Regions from separate parts of the Telluria sp. LT1R51-2 genome, predicted to be linked through region 1. Evidence: predicted binding sites of a transcription regulator. Region 1 holds the regulator's gene; the other holds the start of a gene.
What was found. Region 1 encodes LexA, which represses DNA repair genes until DNA is damaged. Its sites were predicted from a motif close to ACTGTATNNNNATACAGT; they were not measured.
Positions count from the first base shown of each region.

Region 2: the regulator LexA is predicted to act here: its motif matches at 1,995-2,012, upstream of AC56LH_RS13635 (error-prone DNA polymerase).

Region 1 covers NZ_JCASIM010000001.1:2,972,863-2,983,662, reverse strand. Annotated here, with positions in the region: gene folC (bifunctional tetrahydrofolate synthase/dihydrofolate synthase) at 1-1,143, shown strand, start outside; gene AC56LH_RS13235 (SPOR domain-containing protein) at 1,156-2,151, shown strand; gene AC56LH_RS13230 (CvpA family protein) at 2,165-2,653, shown strand; gene purF (amidophosphoribosyltransferase) at 2,730-4,250, shown strand; gene AC56LH_RS13220 (cystathionine gamma-synthase family protein) at 4,253-5,494, shown strand; gene AC56LH_RS13215 (tetratricopeptide repeat protein) at 5,645-6,349, shown strand; gene lexA (transcriptional repressor LexA) at 6,398-7,027, opposite strand; gene AC56LH_RS13205 (DUF6289 family protein) at 7,217-7,444, opposite strand; gene rpsF (30S ribosomal protein S6) at 7,667-8,074, shown strand; gene priB (primosomal replication protein N) at 8,112-8,411, shown strand; gene rpsR (30S ribosomal protein S18) at 8,440-8,730, shown strand; gene rplI (50S ribosomal protein L9) at 8,767-9,219, shown strand; gene AC56LH_RS13180 (replicative DNA helicase) at 9,339-10,727, shown strand.
Region 2 covers NZ_JCASIM010000001.1:3,080,105-3,090,904, forward strand. Annotated here, with positions in the region: gene AC56LH_RS13635 (error-prone DNA polymerase) at 1-1,969, opposite strand, end outside; gene AC56LH_RS13640 (TonB-dependent receptor plug domain-containing protein) at 2,178-4,583, shown strand; gene AC56LH_RS13645 (hypothetical protein) at 4,715-5,449, shown strand; gene AC56LH_RS13650 (branched-chain amino acid ABC transporter substrate-binding protein) at 5,476-6,606, opposite strand; gene AC56LH_RS13655 (ATP-binding protein) at 6,669-8,021, opposite strand; gene AC56LH_RS13660 (response regulator) at 8,018-8,680, opposite strand; gene AC56LH_RS13665 (Do family serine endopeptidase) at 8,733-10,283, opposite strand; gene AC56LH_RS13670 (Hsp20 family protein) at 10,512-10,800, opposite strand, start outside.

The sequences.
Region 1 (10,800 bases):
AACGGCAAGGGCTCGACCTGCGCGATGCTCGAGTCGGTGCTGCTGCAGTCGGGTTACCGTGTCGGCCTGTACATCAAGCCGCACTTCCTCGACTTCAACGAGCGCGCCCGCATCAATGGCGAGATGGCCTCCGATGATGTGTTGGTCGCCGCCTTCAACGCCGTCGAAGCCGCGCGCGGGGATACTGACCTCACGTACTTCGAATTCACGACGCTGGCCATTACGCACCTGCTGTCGACGAGCGAGATCGATGTCGCCATCCTCGAAGTCGGCCTGGGCGGGCGACTCGATGCCGTCAACGTGATCGACGCTGACGTGTCGATCGTCACCAGCATCGACATCGACCACACGGCCTATCTGGGCGACACACGCGAAAAAATTGGCTTCGAAAAAGCCGGCATCTTCCGCGCTGGCAAAACCGCGATCTGCAGCGACCCGGTGCCGCCCCAGTCGCTGATCGACCACGCGACCAGCATCGGCGCCGACCTGTGGCTGCTCGGCCGCGACTTCAACTACCAGGGCGACCAGCAGCAATGGAGCTTTGCCGGTCGCACCGGGCGCCGCAATTCGCTGGCCTATCCGGCCCTGCGCGGTGCCAACCAGTTGCTCAATGCGTCGGCAGCGCTGGCTGCGCTCGAGGCGCTGCGCATGACCTTGCCGTGCGGCGCCCAGGAAACCCGCGCCGGCCTCGCGATGGTCGAGCTGCCGGGCCGCTTCCAGGTGCTGGCCGGCCGCCCGACCCAGGTCCTGGACGTGGCCCACAATCCGCACGCCGCCGCGACGCTCGCGCAGAACCTTGGCAATATGGGCTTTCACCGTTTTACGTACGCGGTGTTCGGCATCATGGACGACAAGGACATTGATGCCGTCATCGCGCCGATGGCCTCGGTGATTGACCACTGGTGCGTCACGCGCCTCGATTCGCCGCGCTCGGCCGACCCTGCGGCGCTGGCCGACAAGATCGCCCAATTGAAGCCAGCAGGTGCGAAAGCGGGTGATTTTTCGGTGACTGCCTTCGATTCGCCCGCCGACGCTTACGCGAATGCGCTGAGCCGGGTTGAGGAGAATGATAGAATTGTGGTCTTTGGTTCGTTCTACACGGTTGCCGGCGTGATGGCGGCCCGTAAATCCTCACTACACTGATACCTCAATCGCATGGGCTTGTTCTCGTTCGGCACTAAAAACAAGCAAGAAACTGTTCGCGACAGCGGTCACTTCGTCAAGGACGATGAGGCCGCCTACACCGAGCGCGCACGCTCCAAGCGCGCCAGCTCGGCCGGTGAGGGCGGTCGCCGCTCCAGCCGTGGCGATCCGATCCTGCCCGAGAAAAAACGCGCGCGCCGCCGCCTCGTCGGCGCCATTGCGCTGGTCCTGGCCGCCGTCGTGGCTCTGCCGATGCTGCTCGATTCCGAGCCCAAGCCGCTGGCCACCGACATCGCGATCCACATCCCCGACAAGGACAAGGCTGCGCCGCTGCCGGTGCCGTCCGAACAGGTCGCGCCAACAGCCAGCGTCGACAGCGACGAAGAGATCATCGATCCGGTCCCGGCGCCGCCGGCCGGTACGCGCACGCCGCCGGTCGCCGTGGCCGCAGCGCCAGCGGCCAGCGAGGTGCCACCGATGCGCATGCTCGAGCCAGCCAAGCCAGTCGAGACTGTCAAGCCGAAGCCTGAAGCCAAGCCGAAGGCTGAACCCGAAGCCAAGCCGGTGACGAAGCCTGAACCCGTCAAGGCCGAGCGCAAACCGGAGCCCGAGAAAAAGCCCGAGCCCGAGAAAAAGCCGGTCAAGGTCGCCGAGAAAGCCGCCGAGTCGCATCCGAAAGCCGAGCACGTCGCCAAGCCGGCCAGTCCGGACGATGCCGCCCGCGCCATCGCGATCCTCGAAGACAAGCCGGCCGCCAAGCCCGAGCCGAAAACAGTCAAGGCGGAAGGTCCGGCACCGCGCTTCGTGGTGCAGGTTGCCGCGCTGGCCAGCCAGGAAAAAGTCACCGAGCTGCAAAGCCGCCTGCGCGCTGCCGGCGTTGCCTCGTTCACCCAGAAGTCTGGCGAACTGATCCGCGTGCGGGTCGGCCCGTTCAGCAAGGAAGAAGCAGAGAAAGTGCGCGCCAAACTGAGCGGCATCGGTCTGTCCGGCTCGATGGTGCCGCTCTGATCCTCGCTGCCGCGTGACGAGTTTCGATTACCTGGTGCTGTTCGTGCTGATCGCGTCCGTCGTGATCAGCACGCTGCGCGGTCTGGTGAAGGAAATCCTGTCGCTGGTGGGCTGGGTCGTCGCCTTCGTGGTGGCGAATGTCTATGGCGCCCAGCTCGCACCCTTGCTGCCCGAGGTCATTCCGGGCGGGAGCGCGCGCCTGATGGCCGCCTTCATCGTGCTGTTCCTGGGCGTACGAATCCTGATGGGCCTGCTGTCGATGGCGATCGGTGCGGTGGTTGCCGCCACCGGCCTGTCGCTGGCGGACCGGGGTCTGGGCGGCCTGTTCGGCTTGGCACGGGGCATTGTGATCGTGCTGGCCGGCGTCATATTGTGCGGGATGACGCAGATCCCGCAACAGGCATTCTGGCGCGAGGCGCTGTTGTCACCCATTGCCGAAACCGGCGCGCGCACCGTCAAACCATTCTTGCCCGCTGCCTTCGCGGAGCATATTAATTACTGAATCCGTATTACCAGACCAGTATTTGCTGTATTCGCAGTTTTCTGTCATTTTGCACCCAAGCTTTTAGGAGCACCTCATGTGTGGCATCGTCGGCGTCGTTTCGCAGTCTCCCGTCAACCAGCTTCTGTACGATGCATTGCTGCTGCTGCAGCACCGCGGCCAGGACGCTGCGGGCATTGCGACCAATCACAGCAGCATGTTCTCGATGTTCAAGGCCAACGGCCTGGTACGTGACGTTTTCCGTACCCGGAACATGCGTTCGCTGCAGGGCAACACCGGAATCGGCCACTGCCGCTATCCGACCGCAGGTTCGTCGAGCGAAGAGGAAGCGCAACCGTTCTACGTCAACGCGCCATTCGGCATCACGCTGGCGCACAACGGCAACCTGACCAACCAGGCCCAGCTCAGGGATGAGCTGTTCCGCAACGACCGCCGTCATATCAACACCGATTCCGATTCCGAGGTGCTGCTCAACGTGCTGGCCCACGAAATCCAGGAAGCCGCCGATGGCTTCTCGCTCGACGCCGACGCGATCTTCAAGGCGGTCGCTGTCGTGCACCGCCGCGTGCGTGGCGCCTACGCCGTCGTTGCGCAGATCGCCGGCCATGGCATGCTGGCCTTCCGCGATCCGTTCGGTATCCGTCCGCTGTGCCTGGGCGTGAACGAAACCGAAAACGGCAACGAATACCTGGTGGCCAGCGAGTCGGTCGCCCTCGAGGGCCTGGGCTTCCGCTTTATGCGCGACATCGCGCCGGGCGAAGCGGTCTTCATCACCAATGATGGCAAGCTGTCCGAGCGCCAATGCGCCGAGAATCCATCGCTCAATCCGTGCGCGTTCGAATTCGTCTACCTGGCCCGTCCGGACTCGGTGATCGACGGCGCCTCGGTCTACGCCACGCGCCTGCGCATGGGTGAATACCTGGCCGACAAGGTGCTCAGTGAAATCCCGGTCGAAGACATCGACGTCGTCATGCCGATTCCCGATTCGTCGCGTCCGGCCGCCATCCAGCTTGCACTGAAACTGGGTGTGGAATACCGCGAAGGTTTCATCAAGAACCGCTACATCGGCCGCACCTTCATCATGCCGGGCCAGGGCATGCGCAAGAAATCGGTGCGCCAGAAGCTCAACGCGATCATTTCCGAATTCAAGGACAAGAACGTGCTGCTGGTCGACGACTCGATCGTGCGCGGCACCACCAGCCGCGAGATCGTGCAGATGGCCCGTGAAGCCGGCGCGCGCAAGGTGTACTTTGCGTCGGCCGCGCCTCCGGTGCTGTACCCGAACGTGTACGGCATCGACATGCCGACCCGCGACGAGCTGATCGCTTACGGCCGCACGACCGAGGAAGTCTGCCGCGAGATCACGGCCGACCGCGTGATCTACCAGGACATCGACGCCCTCAAGCGTTCGATTTCGGACGTCAATCCGGCACTGAAGAACTTCGAGGCATCGTGCTTCGATGGCATCTACGTGACGGGCGACGTGACCCCGGAATACCTCGATCGCCAGGAAACCGCGCGTCACAATCCTGCTGCCAAGGATGAAGACCAGGTCCGTACCCAACTGAATCTGAACCCTGCCGTTCCAGCCGAGTAAGCATGAGCGAGAAAAAGACCTACGGCTTTACCACGACGATCCTGCACAACGACCGGCACAAGCCGATCGAGCACGGTTCGCTGCACAAGCCAATCCACACGTCGGTCGCGTTCGGCTACGCGGATGCGCGTCAGCTGGCGTCCGTGTTCCAGGGCAAGGAGCCGGGCTTCCGTTATGGTCGCCAGGGCAATCCCACCATCAGCGCGCTCGAGGACAAGGTCAGCAAGATGGAAGATGGCGTCGCCACGCTGTGCTTCGGCACCGGCATGGCGGCCATCGGCGCGCTGTTCCAGGCGCTGCTCAAGGCAGGCGACGCCATCGTCTCGTCGAGCTTCTTGTTTGGCAATACCAACAGCCTGTGGCAGACGGTGGCGGGGCAGGGCGTCGATGTCGCCTTTGTCGATGCGACCGATGTGGCACAGGTCGAAGCAGCGTTGACGCCGAACACGCGCATCGTATTCGTCGAGACGATCGCCAATCCGCGCACGCAAGTGGCGGACCTGGCCCGCATCGGCGCGCTGTGCCGTGAGCGGGGCATCCTGTACGTGGTCGACAACACGATGACGTCGCCATGGCTGTTCCGCCCGAAAAGCGTGGGCGCCGGGCTGGTCGTCAATTCGCTGACCAAGTCGATTGGCGGTCACGGCATTGCGCTGGGCGGCGCGCTGACCGATACCGGCCTGTTCGACTGGAGCGCGTATCCGAACATCGCACCGAATTTTCGCAAGCAGCCGGCGCAGGCCCAGGGCATGGCGCAGTTGCGGGCGAAAGCGCTGCGCGACTTCGGCGCGTCGCTCGGACCGGAAGCGGCGCATCACATCGCCGTCGGCGCTGAAACACTGGCGCTGCGCATGACCCGTACCTGCGCCAATGCACTGGCGCTGGCCACGATGCTCGAGGCTGACGAGCGCGTCGCGAAGGTCCACTATCCGGGCCTGGCGTCGCACCCGCAGCATGACATCGTCACGTCGCTGTTTCGCGCCGGTGGTTCGCTGCTCAGTTTCGAGCTGCACGAGGCCATCGATCCGTTCGATTACCTCAACCGCCTGCAACTGGCGATTCCTGCCTCGAACCTGGGCGACAACCGCACGCTGGTCATCCCGGTGGCCCACACGATTTTCTTCGAGATGGGCGCCGAGCGCCGCGCCAGCATGGGCATTGCCGAGTCGCTGATCCGCGTGTCGGTGGGTATCGAGGACACCGACGACCTGGTCGGGGACTTCCGTCAGGCGCTGGACGCGTAAGCACGGTGTACCGCGTGGCGTTACCGCGTGGCGTAAAGCCATGCAAAGAAGGCCGGCGCGATGCCGGCCTTGTCATTTTTACGGTTGAGTCTCGCTGTAAAAGGGGGCTATGATGCGCCATCGTCACCCTGTCATTTTCCTCGGATGCCCATGAAACGTTTCCTGCTCTGCCTTTCTCTGACTATTGCCAGCACCGTCTATGCGGGCGAGCTGGAAGACGCCAACGCGCTGTTCGAAAAGAAGGATTACGCGGGCGCGCTCAAGCTGTATACCAAGCTGGCCAATGCCGGTAATCCGCAAGCGCAGCAGCAACTGGGCCAGATGTACTGGTATGGCGAGGCGGGCGCGGTCGATGAGGCGGCGGCCAAGGCGTTGTTCGAAAAGTCGGCGGCCAAGGGCAACAAGGTCGCAGCCCAATCGCTGGTCGTCATGGAGCAGCGCGTCACCAGGCGCGCCGAGATCGACTACTGGATCAAGGGTTATGATGGCGCCGAGCTGCAGTCGGGCGAATACCGCTGCCCGTCGCCGCGCATTCCGGCGGTGTCGAAAGTAAACGACGAAATCGACCGCGTTAACAAGCTGGTGACGGGCTGGCAGGATTGTTACAACAAGATGGTGACCAATTTGAATGCGCAATCGCCGCTGACGAAGAAGATTCCGGCCGATATCGCCAAGCTGATGAACAAGCAGGAAGCGGACGCGTCAGCAGCCTACCTGGAGCAGGTGCGGCAGAACATCGCGGAAGGCGCGAAGGTTAGTTCAAAGATGATCCTGGCGGATTTTGCGGCATGGCGCAGTGCGACCGAGGCGTTCATCAACCAGCACAATGCGGTGGTGAAGAAGGCGTCGAAATAAGCGAAGAGGGTAGGGAAAGCGCCGGCCGGGTAGGCCGGCGCCATGACATCAGTTCCAGCTACGCATCAAGCCGACAGCCAGGCCTTCGAGCGCGAACTCTTCGTCCGGCGAGACGGCAATGATATTGAAGTCAGGGTTTTCTGGCAGCAGCTCCACCAAATCGCCCGTCTTGCGATAGCGCTTGACCGTGACTTCATCACCCAGGCGGGCAACGACGATCTGCCCGTTCTTGGCGCTGTCGATTTTCTTGACCGCCAAAAAGTCGCCATCCATGATGCCGGCGTCGCGCATCGACCAGCCCTTGACCTTCAGCAGAAAATCCGGGCGCGCCGCGAACATGGCCGCATCGACGTTATAAGTTGCTTCGACGTGCTCTTGCGCGAGGATCGGATTGCCCGCAGCGACGCGCCCGACCAGCGGCAGTGACATGAACGACGGCGGTGGCATCGGGATCGCCTCGACGCTCGCGCCGATCAGGCGGATGCCGCGCGACGTGCCCGGCGAAATTTCGATGGCGCCCTTGCGCGCCAGTGCTTGCAGATGTTCTTCAGCCGCATTGGCCGAGCGGAAGCCCAGTTCGGACGCGATTTCAGCCCGGGTTGGGGGAAAACCGGTGTTCTCGATCGCTTCCTTGATCAGGTTCAGGATCTGTTCTTGCCGTGCAGTGAGCTTTAGCATAAATGTGTTACAGCAACCGGTTATGTAAGTAACCTGTATTTTTGTACAGTATTCTGCTGCGCGCAAGGTGTATTCCAAAAAAAATCGCAAAAAAAGCCGCGACATCACGGCAAGCACCTGAAAAAGGCGCAAATCGGTGTCGCGGCTGCGTGTATTGGCGTGAATTACGTGCTGCTCAACATCGGGTGATTAGCAGTAGTCTTCTGCGGTGGTCACGACATACTGCGTCTGGATACCGGATTTGATCGTTCGACCCTGGCAGGTAAACTGCCTCCAGCCAACTTCTTGAGTGTATGTGTCGTCGGAATAATACGTCCAGGTCGTGGTGACTCCAGGACCAGCGATCACCGGCGTGGTAATTGCGCTCGACATGGCCAGTGCGGCAACGACGGCGAGAGAGGCGAGATGACGTTTCATGGAACTCCTCAATAAATTTGGATTGAACAACGCTCTGGTGCGGCGGACACTGACGGCGAAGGTCGCTGCATGGACCATCATAGGGTGACAGGCGACGGCCCTGAAGACCTGTCCTGATAGTTGCGATCAACGCCTGGACGGGTTATAATTGCCGGCTTTCCCTTCCCACACTCGTCTTGACGCCGAGGTGGGCATTTGTTAAACGTCCTCAAGGAGTAATGCATGCGTCATTATGAAATCGTGTTTATCGTCCATCCGGACCAGAGCGAACAAGTCCCGGCGATGATCGAGCGTTACAAGACCACGGTGACCAGCCGCGGCGGTAACATCCATCGCGTTGAAGACTGGGGCCGCCGCCAGATGGCATACCAGATCCAGAAGCTGCCAAAAGCACACTACATCTGCCTGAACATCGAATGCGACAACGAGACCCTGGTCGAGCTGGAAACTGCATTCAAGTTCAATGATGCGGTTCTGCGTCACCTGACCGTCAAGCTGAAAAAAGCTGAAACCGCACCGTCGCCGATGATGAAATCGGTACAGCGCGAAGACGCAGCCAAGAGCCACCGTGCCGAAGCCGCTGCGCCAGCAGCCGCTCCAGCCGCTGCGCCAGCGCCTGCTGCTGCTTAAGTTTTCCCCAGTCATTCGTAGTAACCAGTAATACCGGGTGCATAGCGCAAACCACCTCCAGCTCATGGCGACCATCGCCGAGCGCGACGTACTGCGTTACACCCCGGCCGGTGTGCCAATCGTTTCAGCCGTCCTGATGCATGAATCGCAGCAGGAAGAGGCCGGAGTCGACAGGTCGGTCGCGTTCGAAGTCCCCGCGTTCGCCGCGGGCGAGATTTCGGGCAGGTTTGCCAGCGCCGAATTGGGCGCCAGCTACAGGTTCAACGGATTTCTTGCACGGAAAAATCGCAACAGCAAAGCCCTGGTGTTTCACATCATTGATTTCAGTGCCGCTTAACCCGGCAATTTAGATACAGGAGCCTCAAATGGCATTCGGTAAAAAGTTCGACAAAAACAAAGCGAAACTCAAAGAGAAGCGCAAACAGCAAAACCCGCTGTTCAAGCGCAAGAAATTCTGCCGCTTCACCGCCGCTGGCGTTGAGCAGGTGGACTACAAGGACGTCGACACCCTGAAGGACTTCGTCCAGGAAAACGGCAAGATCATGCCAGCACGTCTGACCGGCACCAAGGCGCACTATCAGCGTCAGGTCGACACCGCGATCAAGCGCGCACGCTACCTTGCGCTGCTGCCGTACACCGACCTGCACCACGGTTAATCGTCGGTCACGACAGTCAGACATCTGGAGATCACTATGCAAATCATTCTGTTGGAAAAAGTAGTCAACGTCGGCAACCTGGGCGACGTCGTCAAGGTCAAGGACGGTTACGCACGTAACTTCCTGATCCCACAAAAGATGGCCCGCCGCGCTACCGCCGGCGCCGTCGCCGAGTTCGAAGCCAAGCGCGCTGAACTGGAAAAAGCAGCAGCTGAAAAGCTGTCGGCTGCCCAGGCAGAAGGCGACAAGCTGAGCGGCATGACCGTCACCATCGGCCAGAAGGCCGGCGTTGATGGCCGTCTGTTCGGTTCGGTCACCAACTTCGACATCGCCGAAGCGCTGACCAAGCAAGGTTTCGCTGTCGAGAAGTCGCAAGTGCGCCTGCCGACCGGCCCTTTGAAAACCACCGGCGAATTCCCGGTTGCAGTCGCTCTGCACACCGACGTCGTGTCGGAAATCACCGTCGCCGTTGTGGGCGAAGCTGCCTAAGCACACGCTGTACATGTGCTGAGCACGCAGTTCTGAAAAAGCCGGGTCCGCCCGGCTTTTTTGCTTTTTGGCTTTCCATTATTGCCAGTCGCAGGACCGGAAAAGGTATAATCCCGCCCATGAATGCAGCACCTCCAGATCCGCAACTCGACGCCCTGCGTATCCCCCCGCACTCCATCGAAGCCGAGCAATCCGTCATTGGCGGCCTGCTGCGCGATAACGCCGCATGGGACCGCATTGCCGACTTCATGAACGCGGAAGACTTCTACCGCTACGACCACCGCATCATCTTCGAACAGATGGTGCGCCTGATTAACGGCGGCAAACCGGCCGATGTCATCACCGTCTACGAAGCCTGCAACCAGCTCGGCAAGGCCGATGACGTGGGCGGCCTGCAATACCTGAACGCGATGGCGCAGAACACGCCGTCCGCCGCGAATATCCGGCGCTACGCCGAGATCGTGCGCGACCGCGGCATCCTGCGCAAGCTGATCACGGTGGCCGATGAAATCTCGGGCAATGCGTTCAACCCGCAGGGCAAGGAAGTCAAGCAGATGCTCGACGAAGCCGAGTCCAAGATCTTTGCCATTGCCGAATCCGGCTCGCGCGGCCAGCAGGGCTGGAATCCGATCCAGCCGCTGCTGACGCAGGTCGTCGAACGCATCGACGAGCTCTACAGCCGCGAGAATCAGGGCGAAATCACCGGCGTGCCGACCGGCTTCATCGACCTCGACCGCATGACGTCGGGCCTGCAGCCGGGCGACCTCGTCATCGTCGCCGGTCGTCCGTCGATGGGCAAGACCGCGTTCTCGGTCAATATCGGCGAGAACGTCGCGATCGAAGCCGGTCTGCCGGTCGCGATCTTCTCGATGGAGATGGGCGGCACCCAGCTGGCGATGCGTATGCTGGGCTCGGTCGGCCAGCTCGACCAGCACCGCCTGCGTACGGGCCGCCTGAACGACGAGGACTGGCCGCGCCTGACACACGCCATCCAGAAGATGAACGACGCCCAGCTGTACATTGACGAAACGCCGGCGCTGAACCCGATCGAGATGCGCGCACGTGCACGGCGCCTGGCGCGCCAGTGCGGCAAGCTGGGCCTGATCATCGTCGACTACCTGCAACTGATGCAGGGTAGCCAGCCGGGCGATAATCGTACGGCTGAAATTTCGGAGATTTCGCGTTCGCTCAAGGGTCTGGCCAAGGAGCTGCAGTGCCCGGTAGTGGCGCTGTCGCAGCTGAACCGCTCGCTGGAGCAACGGCCGAACAAGCGCCCGGTAATGTCCGACTTGCGCGAATCCGGCGCAATCGAGCAGGATGCCGACGTCATCATCTTCCTGTACCGCGACGAGGTCTACAACCCCGATTCGCCCGACAAGGGCACGGCCGAGATCATCATCGGCAAGCAGCGTAACGGTCCCATTGGTGCGATCCGCTTGACCTGGATCGGCCAGTACACCAAGTTCGGCAATTACAGCGGCAACCTGTCTGTGTACCAAGGTGACTAAATAACCATTTGTTGTAACACCGAGGCGGCCATTGATGTTTTAATGGCCGCCTTTACGCGTGGCCGCATTCCCG
Region 2 (10,800 bases), 110 kb from region 1:
GCTCGAAGCCCTGGCGCCGTCGCAGATAGGGATGGACCATGCCGCCCTGGATCGGACCGGGGCGCACCACGGCCACCTCGATCACCAGGTCGTAGAAGACGCGCGGACGCATCCGCGGCAGCATGCTCATTTGTGCGCGCGACTCGATCTGGAACACGCCCACCGTATCGGCCTGGCAGATCATGTCGTAGGTGGCCGTATCGTCGGCCGGGATGTCCTGCATCTCGAACACGTTGCCGTAACGCTGGCCGACCAGCTCCAGCCCGCGCCGCATCATCGACAGCATGCCCAGCGCCAGCACGTCGACCTTCATCAGCCCCAGTTCCTCAAGGTCGTTCTTGTCCCACTGGATGACGCTGCGGTCCGCCATCGCGGCGTTCTCGATCGGCACCAGGCGCGAGAGCTTGCCACGCGCGATGACGAAGCCGCCCGGATGCTGCGACAGGTGGCGCGGGAAGTTCAGCAGCGATTGCGCAAGCGTGGCCCACTGGCGCGACAGCGGCGCCTCGGGATCCAGGCCGCTCTCGGCCAGTCGGCCCAGCAGGTCGGCGCGGCTGTCGAACCAGTGGTGGGTCTTGGCGACCTTCTCGACGATGCCAAGGTCGATGCCCAGCGCGCGGCCGCTGTCGCGCAGCGCGCTCTTGGGGCGGTAGCTGATCACCACCGCCGCCAGCGCCGCGCGATCGCGCCCGTATTTGTTGTAGATGTACTGGATGACTTCTTCGCGCCGCTGGTGTTCGAAGTCGACGTCGATGTCGGGCGGCTCGTTGCGCTCGCGCGAGATGAAGCGCTCGAACAGCAGGCTGGCGCGGGCCGGATCGACCTCGGTGATGCCCAGGCAGTAGCAGACGGCCGAATTGGCCGCCGAGCCGCGGCCCTGACACAGGATGTGCTGCGAGCGGGCGAAGCGCACGATGTCGTACACCGTCAAGAAGTAGTGCTCGTAGCGCATCTCAGAAATCAGCGCCAGCTCGTGTTCGATCTGCGCCTGCACCTTCGCCGGGATGCCGTCGCGAAAACGCCGGTGCGCGCCGATCCAGGTTTCGGCGCGCAAAAAGCTCGCGGCCGTGTGGCCAGGCGGGACCACTTCGTCCGGGTATTCGTAGCGCAGCTCGTCAAGCGAGAACGTGCACAGGCGCGCCACGCGCACCGTCTCGGCCAGCACCTGTGGGGTGTACAGATTGGCCAGGCGCAGGCGTGAGCGCAGGTGCTGCTCGGCGTTCTGCGCCAGCCCGTAGCCGCAGTCGGCCACCGCCTTGTTCAGGCGCGTGGCAGTCAGTGTGTCCTGCAGCGGTTTGCGCGAGCGCACGTGCATGCACACGTGGCCCAGTGCCACGATCGGCAAGCCGTGCTGCCAGCCGACTTCTTCGACCGTGGCGCGGTGCGCATCGTCGAACGCGCGGTGCAGCGACGTCAGGCCCAGCCAGGCGCGGCCCGGGAAGGTGGTGGCCATCCACGCCGCCTGCGCGTGCAGTCGGTCGACGTCCTGCGCCTCGTGCCCCGGATACGGCGGCAGCAGGATCGCCAGGCAATCGGGCATGTGGCGCAGGTGCGCGTTCTCCGGCGCCGGGTCGGCCAGGTCATCGGGGGTCAACAGGTACGTGCCCTTCCCGGCACGCGTGCGTCCGAGCGTGATGAATTCGGACAGGTTGCCGTAACCCTCGCGGTTCTGCGCCAACAGGATCAGCGACGGCGCCGGGCTGCCATCGGGGTTCTGCAAGTGGAAGTGGGCGCCGATGATGAGCGGCAGGCCGGCCTCTTTGGCCTCGGCATGCGCACGCACGACGCCGGCCAGCGAGCATTCGTCGGTGATCCCCAGCGCAAAGTACCCGAGCTGCACCGCGCGCAGGACCAGCTCCTCGGCATGCGACGCCCCTTGCAGGAACGAGAAGTTCGACAGACAGAACAACTCGGCATAGGGCGGCAGAGTCGGAGTTGCGGGAGGCTGGTTGGTCGGAGGCTGTGTCACGCCGGACTCATGTCAAATGACAAATACTGTATAAAAACACAGTATAGCCGACCTTTTTCACCTCAAGCGCATTATTTACCCTAGGAAATTAGTTATGCACCAAAATTGATAATACAAAGTTATACAATCAGAACGTTGTGTTAATGCCACATTGCAACGGTAATCGAAGGATCCATTGATAGTATCCGAACATCCTTCGGAGAAACCTGTGCTCAAACTCAAAATCATGCCCCGTTCCGTGTTGGCCAGTTTGTATGGCAGCACCATTCTTGCTTCCCTTGCCCTCGCCCCGGTCGCCGTCCAGGCGCAAACCGCACCCGCCATCACCACCGACGCCGTCGTGCCAAGCGTGAGCGTCGTCGGCTCGCGCCGCGTCGGCGCTGCCTCCAGCACCGACACCCCGGTCGCCATCGACTTCATCCCGATGACGAAAGCGGCCGAACAAAGTGGCCAGTTCGACCTCGCGCAGGTGCTGAGCAACCTGTCGCCGTCGTTCAACTCGACGCGCCAGACGGGCGCCGACGGCGCCGACCTGATCGACTCGGCCGCCCTGCGCGGCCTGGGCTCGGACCAGACCCTCGTGCTCGTCAACGGCAAGCGCCGTCACACGGTCGCGCTGGTGAACCTGTTCGGCGCGCGCAACCGCGGCAACACGGGCACCGACATGAACGGCATCCCCGTGATGGCGATCCGCGAAGTGCAGGTGCTGCGCGATGGCGCCGCCGCCCAATACGGCTCGGACGCGATTGCCGGCGTGATCAACATCGACCTGAAGAAAAGCCTGGGCTGCGAATCGGTGGCCGGCTACAGCCAGTACACCGAGGGCGACGGCGAGAACTGGCAGGCGTCGGCCTACTGCGGCGTGGCCCTTGGCGGCGGCGTGCTGGGCATCACCGGCGAATACTCGGATCGCGGCCGCTCCAACCGTTCGGAGCCCGGCAACCCGCGCATCATCGGCGACACCAAAGCCGACAACCAGACCATTTATCTGAACGGCGAATTCCCGGCCGGCGCGGGCGGCAAGTTCTACTTCACCGCCGGCGTGCAGCAGCGCGACGCCTCGTCGGCCGCCTTCGGCCGCGAAGGCCTGGGCTCGGAAGACATCCCGTCGCGCAATTCGGCCGCGATGTACCCGGACGGCTTCGTGCCGTTCATCAACGGCAAGGTCGATGACCGCTGGGGCACCGTCGGCTACCGCTGGACGGCCGGCGAATGGAATGCCGACCTGTCGCAGACCTACGGCTACAACCGCTTGAAGTACGACATCGCCAACACGCTCAACGCCTCGATCGCCAACCTCGATCTGCTGGGCGGTGGCCAGGGCCGCAGCGCCGACCGCTTCTACGCGGGCGCGTTCTCGTTCCGCCAGGCGACCACCAACGCCGACATCAGCCGCTTCTACAGCGATGTGTTCAAGGGCATGAACGTCGCGTTCGGCCTCGAGCACCGCCGCGAGAACTACCAGATCTTCGCCGGTGAAGCCGGTTCGTACATCGACGCCGATGGCGTGGGCATTGGCGGCAACGCCGGCAGCCAGGGCTTCCCGGGCTTCCAGCCGGGCGACGAAACCGATACCGACCGTCACAGCAACGCGGCCTACGTCGACATCGAAACCGATCTTACCGACCGCCTCAAGATCCAGACCGCGCTGCGCTACGAGCGCTACTCGGACTTCGGCTCGACCACCACCGGCAAGCTCGCCGCCGCCTACCGCCTGGCGCCGGACCTGCTGCTGCGCGGCTCGGCCAGCACGGGCTTCCGCGCGCCGTCGCTGCAGCAGGCGTACTTCTCGTCGACCTTCACCGACTTCGTCAGCGGCCAGCCGCTGGACGTCGTGCTGGCGCCGAATGGTGGCCGCGTGGCCGCTGCCGCCGGCATCCCGCAACTGAAGGACGAAGAATCCAAGAGCTACACGCTGGGCCTGACCTGGTCGCCCACACAGGCAACGTCGGTCACGGCCGACTTGTACCGCATCGACATCGATGACCGCATCGTGCTGTCGGGCCGCTTTGACGCCGACAACTACCCGGCGCTGGGCGCGACGCTGCAGCAGCTGGGCGTGGGCCAGGCGCAGTTCTTCGTCAACTCGGTCGACACCAAGACGCAGGGCCTGGACCTGACGATCTCGAACCGGTCCACGCTGGGCGCGGGCCGCCTGACGACGTTCCTGGCCGCGAACTTCAGCAAGACCGAGGTGCAGCGCGTGAAAGCGCCGGCTGCGCTGGCCGGCTTCGAAGACGTGCTGCTGTCCGAGCGCGAGCGCCTGTTCATCGAAGAAGGCGCGCCACGGCGCAAGGCCACGCTGGGCTTCGACTACGCACTGGGCAAGCTGGAAACCGCGCTGCGCGTGATCCACTTCGGTCCACAGACCCTGGGCACGTTCTCGGGTCCACCGGTACCGAACCAGAAGTACGAAGCGAAGACGTCGGCCGACCTGGCCTTCACGTGGGCCTTCACCGAGAAGACCCGCCTGACGGTGGGCGGCACGAACATCTTCGACGTCAAGCCGACCGTGCAGGATGCGAACGAGACCGACAACGGCTTCAAGTACGAGAGCGTGCAGTTCGGACTGAATGGCGCGGCGCTGTTCGCGCGTCTGGCGCACCGGTTCTGATCTGACCTTAGTGCGTGTTGAAACAACGGCCTGCAAGCGATTGCAGGCCGTTTTTTATGGCGCTGGCCGGACGGGCATGCTGTGTCAGAATGGCGCCTGTCGTCCAAGCACGTACTCCACCTGAAAGCACCATGCACAAACTGATTGCCGAATTGATGCGGCTGTATCTTCCCGCCGATGTGCTGCCGTCCGACATCCTCGCCCTGCCGGTCAGCCTGACGGGCGGCGACGGCCTGACGCGCGCCATGATGATCCCGTTTCGCAAGACCAGGGGCGCCGACAGCGAAGCACATTGGACGCGCCTGTGCGAAGTCGCCAATGCACTGCAGACGACGCTCAAGCTGCCCGCGCCTGCAGTGAGCATCTCGGGTGGCGATGCCTATTATTTGTGGCTGTCGCTCGCGACGCCGGTGCCGGCCGAGCGCGCGCAGGCTTTTCTGGAACGCCTGCGCGATGCGTATTTCCCCGAGGTCGAGCTGGCGCCGGACGCGGTGCGCGCGCCGGTTGCCCTGCCGCCCTGCCTGCACCCACGCACCGGCAAGTGGGCCGCCTTCATCCACCCGGGCATGGGCGCGTCGTTTGCCGACGAACCGGGACTGGACATGCAGCCGCCGCCGAACGGGCAGGTTGGATTCCTGGAAGGGTTGGAGAGTATCGATGCGGCGCAGTTCGAGCATGCGTGGCGGCTGCTCGAACCGGCCGCGGTGAGTGCGCCGGTAGCTTCTCCGGCGCCCGTGCCTGCGTCTACAACTGCGCCTGCACCGCCGGCAGGCTTGCTGCTGAAAGACGCGACGCTGGAAGACATCGTGCGCCATCTGCACGCGAAGAATATCGAGCCGACTTTCCGGCACCTGATGACTGGTTAAACGCGTGGACGGCGCAGCCGTCCACCCTACTTGGTCACCGTGATCAATGAGCGCTTGCCACCCTTGAACCCGTACAAGGTGATCGTCCCGTCACGCACATCGCCGCGCGCATCGAACGCCACCGGCCCGGTCACGCCCTTGTAATTGGCTTTGGCCAGGAATGGCAGGTATTTCGCAGGGACGGCCGATCCGGCCTTGACCATCGCGTCGGCCATGACCATCGTCGCGTCGTACGCATACGGCGCGTTGATCTGCACATCGATGCCGAAGCGCTTCTTGTAGTCGGCGCGGAACTTGTCCATGCCGGCCTTGCCTTCGCCACGCACGCCGCCCGCTTCCGCGCACACGACCTGGCCGTCGACCATGGTGCCGCCGGAGAGCTTGAAGATCTCGTCGGAGCAGATGCCGTCGCCGCCCATCATGCGCACGTTCATGCCCAGCTGCTTCATCTGGCGCAGCATCGGGCCAGCCGTGGCACTCAGGCCACCGAAGAAGACCATGTCCGGCTTGGTGGCGCGGATGCGGGTGACGATGGCGCTGAAGTCGGTCGCCTTGTCGTTGGTGAATTCGCGCGCGACGATCGTGCCACCCTGCTGCTGCAGGCTCCTGGAAAATTCCATCACCAGGCCCTGGCCGTACGCGGTGCGGTCATCGACGACGGCCACGCGGCGCACCTTCATGGCGCCGGTCGCGTAACGGCCCAGGGCCTGGCCCAGCTGCACGTCGTTGGCAATCGTGCGAAACGCCGTATTGAAGCCCTGCTGCGTGTATTTCGGGCTGGTGCTCGACGGCGAAATCTGCGGGATGCCGCCGGTGTGATAGATCTTCGACGCAGGAATTGTGGTGCCCGACGTCTGGTGCCCGATCACGCCATTGACCTTGGCGTCGACCAGCTTCTGCGCCACGCTGGTGGCCTGTTTCGGGTCGCCCGCATCGTCTTCGGCCACCAGCTGGAACGTCACCTTGCGGCCAGCGATTGTGGTGCCGCGCGCGTTGAGGTGTTCGATCGCCATGCGTGTGGCGTTCTCGGTGTCCTTGCCAAAGTAGGCCACGGGCCCGGTGATCCCGGCCACATGGCCGATCTTGACGATGTCCTGGCTTGACGCCAGGCCGGCGGTTGCCGCCAGTACGCTGGCAGCCAATATGTTCTTGTTCATGGGTTCCCCGGTATGCAGACAGGCGGACAAAAAGCCGCCAAACCGGTTATTTTACCGTGCGCTCAGGAAGCTGTCTGCACAGGGGTCTTGAACGTGACGGTCGCCATCAAGCCACCCAGCCGCTCGGACGAATCCAGCGTCAGCACCGCGCCATGGCGCTCGGCGATCGCCTTGATGATGGCCAGGCCCAGGCCACTGCCGGCGGCTTCGCTGCCGGCCACGCGGTAGAAGCGGTCGAACACGCGTTCGCGTTCGTCCGGCGGGATGCCGGGGCCGCTGTCTTCGACCTGCACCGCGACCGTGCCAGCGCCGCTGAGCACCGAGATGTCGACGGTGCCACCGCCCGGGGTGTACTTGACTGCGTTGTCGACCAGGTTGCGCAGCAGGATCTGCAGCGCGTCGGGCTGGCCGTCGACGCTGGCCGGGTCGGCCTGCTGCAAGCCCAGGTCGACGCCCTTGGCAGCGGCCACGCCGGCCAGGTCGGCGGCCGTGCGGCGCGCCAAATCGGCCAGGTCGACCGGCCGGGTCTTGGCAGCCGTGCCTTCGGCGGCGGTGGCCTCTTGTCGCGCCAGGATCAGGAGCTGCTCGACCAGACGCGTGGCGCGGTCGATGCCGGCCGTCAGGCGGCTCACCGCGACCTGGCGCGCCTCGGGCGTGTCGGCGCGGTCCAGGCTTTGTGCCTGCAAGCGCAGCGCCGCAAGCGGCGTGCGCAGTTCGTGCGCGGCGTCGGCCACGAAATGCTGCTGGGCCTCGAACGCGGTGCGCACGCGGCCAAACAGCAGGTTCAGTTCCTGCACCAGCGGGCGCACTTCGTCGGGCAGGCCGGTATCGGAAACCGGTGACAGATCATCGGCCTGGCGCGACGCCACCTGTGAGCGCACGCGCGCCACCGGTTGCAGCGAGCCGCTCACGACCCACCACACGACCAGCATCAGGATCGGCATCATGACCGCAATCGGCCCCAGCGTACGCAGGGCCAGGTTGCCAGCCATATTGCGGCGCACGGCCAGGTCCTGTGCGACCTGCACCGTTTGATTGGAAGTCTGGATCGAGAACACGCGGTAGGTCGTGCTGTTGGCGCGTACGTTCGAAAAGCCCAGCACCGCGCGCTGCGGCAGGCGCGCGCGAGAGACGCTGTGGAACATCTGGGCGCCGTCGGGGGACCACATCTGCACCACCATGTCGTCGTTGCCGCCAGCGCTTTCGGCTTCCTGCCGCGCGCGCGCTTCGTCGTTCGACAGCGGTGTGCTCGAGCGCAGCGACAGAGCCATCTGCTGCATGTGGTAATCGAAGATCTGGTCGGCGTCGTGCAGCGCGGTGCGGTAGGCGATCGTCGCCTGCGCCACCGCTGCGATCGTGATCGCCGCGAGCAGGAACCAGAGCAGGCGCCCGCGCAGCGAGTGCGTCATCTTCATGCTTTCGGCACCATGTAGCCGACGCCGCGCACGTTCTGGATCAGGTCACTGCCCAGTTTCTTGCGCAGGCCGTGGATATACACTTCCACCGCGTTGCTCGAGACTTCATCGCGCCAGCTGTACAGCTTTTCTTCGAGCTGCGCGCGCGAGAGCACGGCGCCCGGCCGCGCCACCAGCGCTTCGAGCACGGCCCACTCGCGCGCCGACAGCGACACCTGGGTGCCATCGACCATGATTTCGCGCGTGACCGGATTGATCGTGATGTTGCGGTATTCGAAAATCGGCTCGGCGCGGCCGGCAGCGCGCCGCAGCAGCGCGCGCAGGCGCGCCAGCAGTTCGTCAAGATCGTAGGGTTTGAGGACGTAATCGTCAGCGCCGGCATCCAGGCCCGCGATACGCTGAGCCACCGAGTCGCGCGCGGTGGCAACCAGCACCGGGGTGCGGTCCTTGCGCGCGCGCATCGAGCGCAGTACTTCGAGACCGTCCTTGCGCGGCAGCCCCAGGTCGAGCAGCACCAGATCGTAGTTCTGGTTCTGGATCAGGGCCGTGTCGGCCATTTCGCCGTCCTTGACCCAATCGACCGCGTAGTGCTCGGCCCTGAGCAGGTCGAGCACCACTTCGCCGATCATCGTATCGTCTTCCACCAGCAGCAGCCGCATACATCCCCCGTTGTAAAAGTGCGACCCGAGGACGCTACGCTATCTTAACCAATTAACCGATCCGCACCGGAATGAAGATCTTGTCGCCGCCGCGCTGGATCAGCAGCGCCACCGACTTGCTGGCCTTGCCCACCATCTCGCGCACCTGCGCCACCGAGTTCACCGGCCGGCCGTTGACCGAGATGAGCACGTCGCCCGGTTCGATGCCCGCGATCTCCGCGGCGCCCGAAGCATCTTCAATCAGCAAGCCAGCGGCGATGCCGCTCTGCCGACGCTCGATCGGCTCGAGAGGCCGCAGCGACAGGCCCAGTTTGGCGCTGTTGTCGACCGCGCTGGCCACGTCTTCCACCTGGCCGCGGCGCGGCTTCTCGGCGGCGTCGGCCAGCGTCGCATCGATGCGCACCAGCTTGCCGTCGCGCCAAACGTCCATCGCCACCTTGTCGCCGGGTTTGGCCAGCGTCATCATGGCCGGCAGGTCGCCCGACGAGACGATCGGCGTGCCGTTGGCCGTGCGAATCACGTCGCCGGATTTCAGACCCGCACGTTCGGCCGGGCTGCCACGCTCGACGTTGCTCACCAGGGCGCCTTCGACCGATTCGAGTTTGAACGAATCGGCGAAGCTCTGGCCGACTTCCTGCACGCCCACACCGAGCTTGGCATGCTGCACCTTGCCGGTGGCGACGATCTGGTCCTTGATGCGCACCGCGAGATCGATCGGAATCGAGAACGACAGGCCCTGGTAGCCGCCGGTCTGGCTGTAGATCTGCGAATTGATGCCAACCACTTCACCGCGGGTGTTGAATAGCGGGCCACCCGAGTTGCCGGGGTTGACCGCAACGTCGGTCTGGATGAACGGCACATTGCTGTCCGAGATCGAACGGCCGGTGGCGCTGACCACGCCGGCGGTGACAGTGCTCTCAAGGCCATACGGCGAACCGATGGCCAGCACCCACTCGCCCACCAGGACCGATTTCGATTTGCCGATCGGCGCCACGGGCAAGCCTTTGGCATCGATTTTCAACACAGCCACGTCGGTGCGCGGGTCGGAACCCAGGACCTTGGCGCGAAACTCGCGGCGATCCTGCAGCTTGACCGTGACTTCGTCAGCGCCCTGCACGACGTGTGCGTTGGTAAGGATGACGCCGTCCGGGCTTACGATGAAGCCCGATCCAGCGCCGAAAACGGGCGCTTCACGACCACCGCGCTCGCCACCGGAGCGCGGGTCCTGAAACTGCTTGAAAAACTCATACAACGGATGGCCCGGGTCGAGGCTTGGCATGCCGCCGGCACCGCCACCACCACGGGCGGCTGTCTTGGTGCCGCCAACGACGCGGATATTGACCACTGCCTTGCCCTGCTGCGCAGCGATGCGCGTGAAGTCAGGCAGCGCCACGGTCGACGACGGCGCGCCCACGGCAGCCGCTGGCGCAGCGCCAGGGGCGGCCGCGACGACAGCCGGCACGCTCGGCGCGGCGGCGTTGGCAGCAGCGTTGTTATGATTGACAGCGATGGCACCGACCGCGCCGCCGATGACGCCCGCAGCACACAGGGCCAGCGTCAGGCGTTTGGCAGTGATGGCAGTAACGGCACTTGGGTTCGACATGGATGTGCTCCTGATGAAAATTCGGTGAATCGGTGTTTGAGATTCGATGAGGCTAGTGTCGCGCAGCCGTCTTAGACCATACTTAAGTTGACAGACAACACCCCTTAGACACGGCTTAATGCACACGGCTTGCGGCTGCGCAGACACAAGGCCCGTCAGATAGGACAAGGGCGCCCCGATGCTGCAGGCGCCCTCCGTTCAAACCGTTATCACATCATGTGCCACAGTTCAGGCAGCGCGCTGTTCCAGTGCCTGGACATTGTCGCCGCTGATCGTGGTGCCGGCAGCATCGCCGATGGCGATCTTGCGTGGCTTGAGCGCCTCGGGCACTTCACGCACCAGTTCGATGGTGAGCATGCCGTTGTCGAACGACGCCGTGGTGACCTTCACGTGGTTGGCCAGCTGGAAGCGCTGCTCGAAATCGCGCGCTGCGATGCCACGGTGCAGGAAGGTGCGCTGGGCATCATCCTTCTGCTTGCGGCCGGTGACGTGCAGGCTGTCACGCTCGGTGATGATC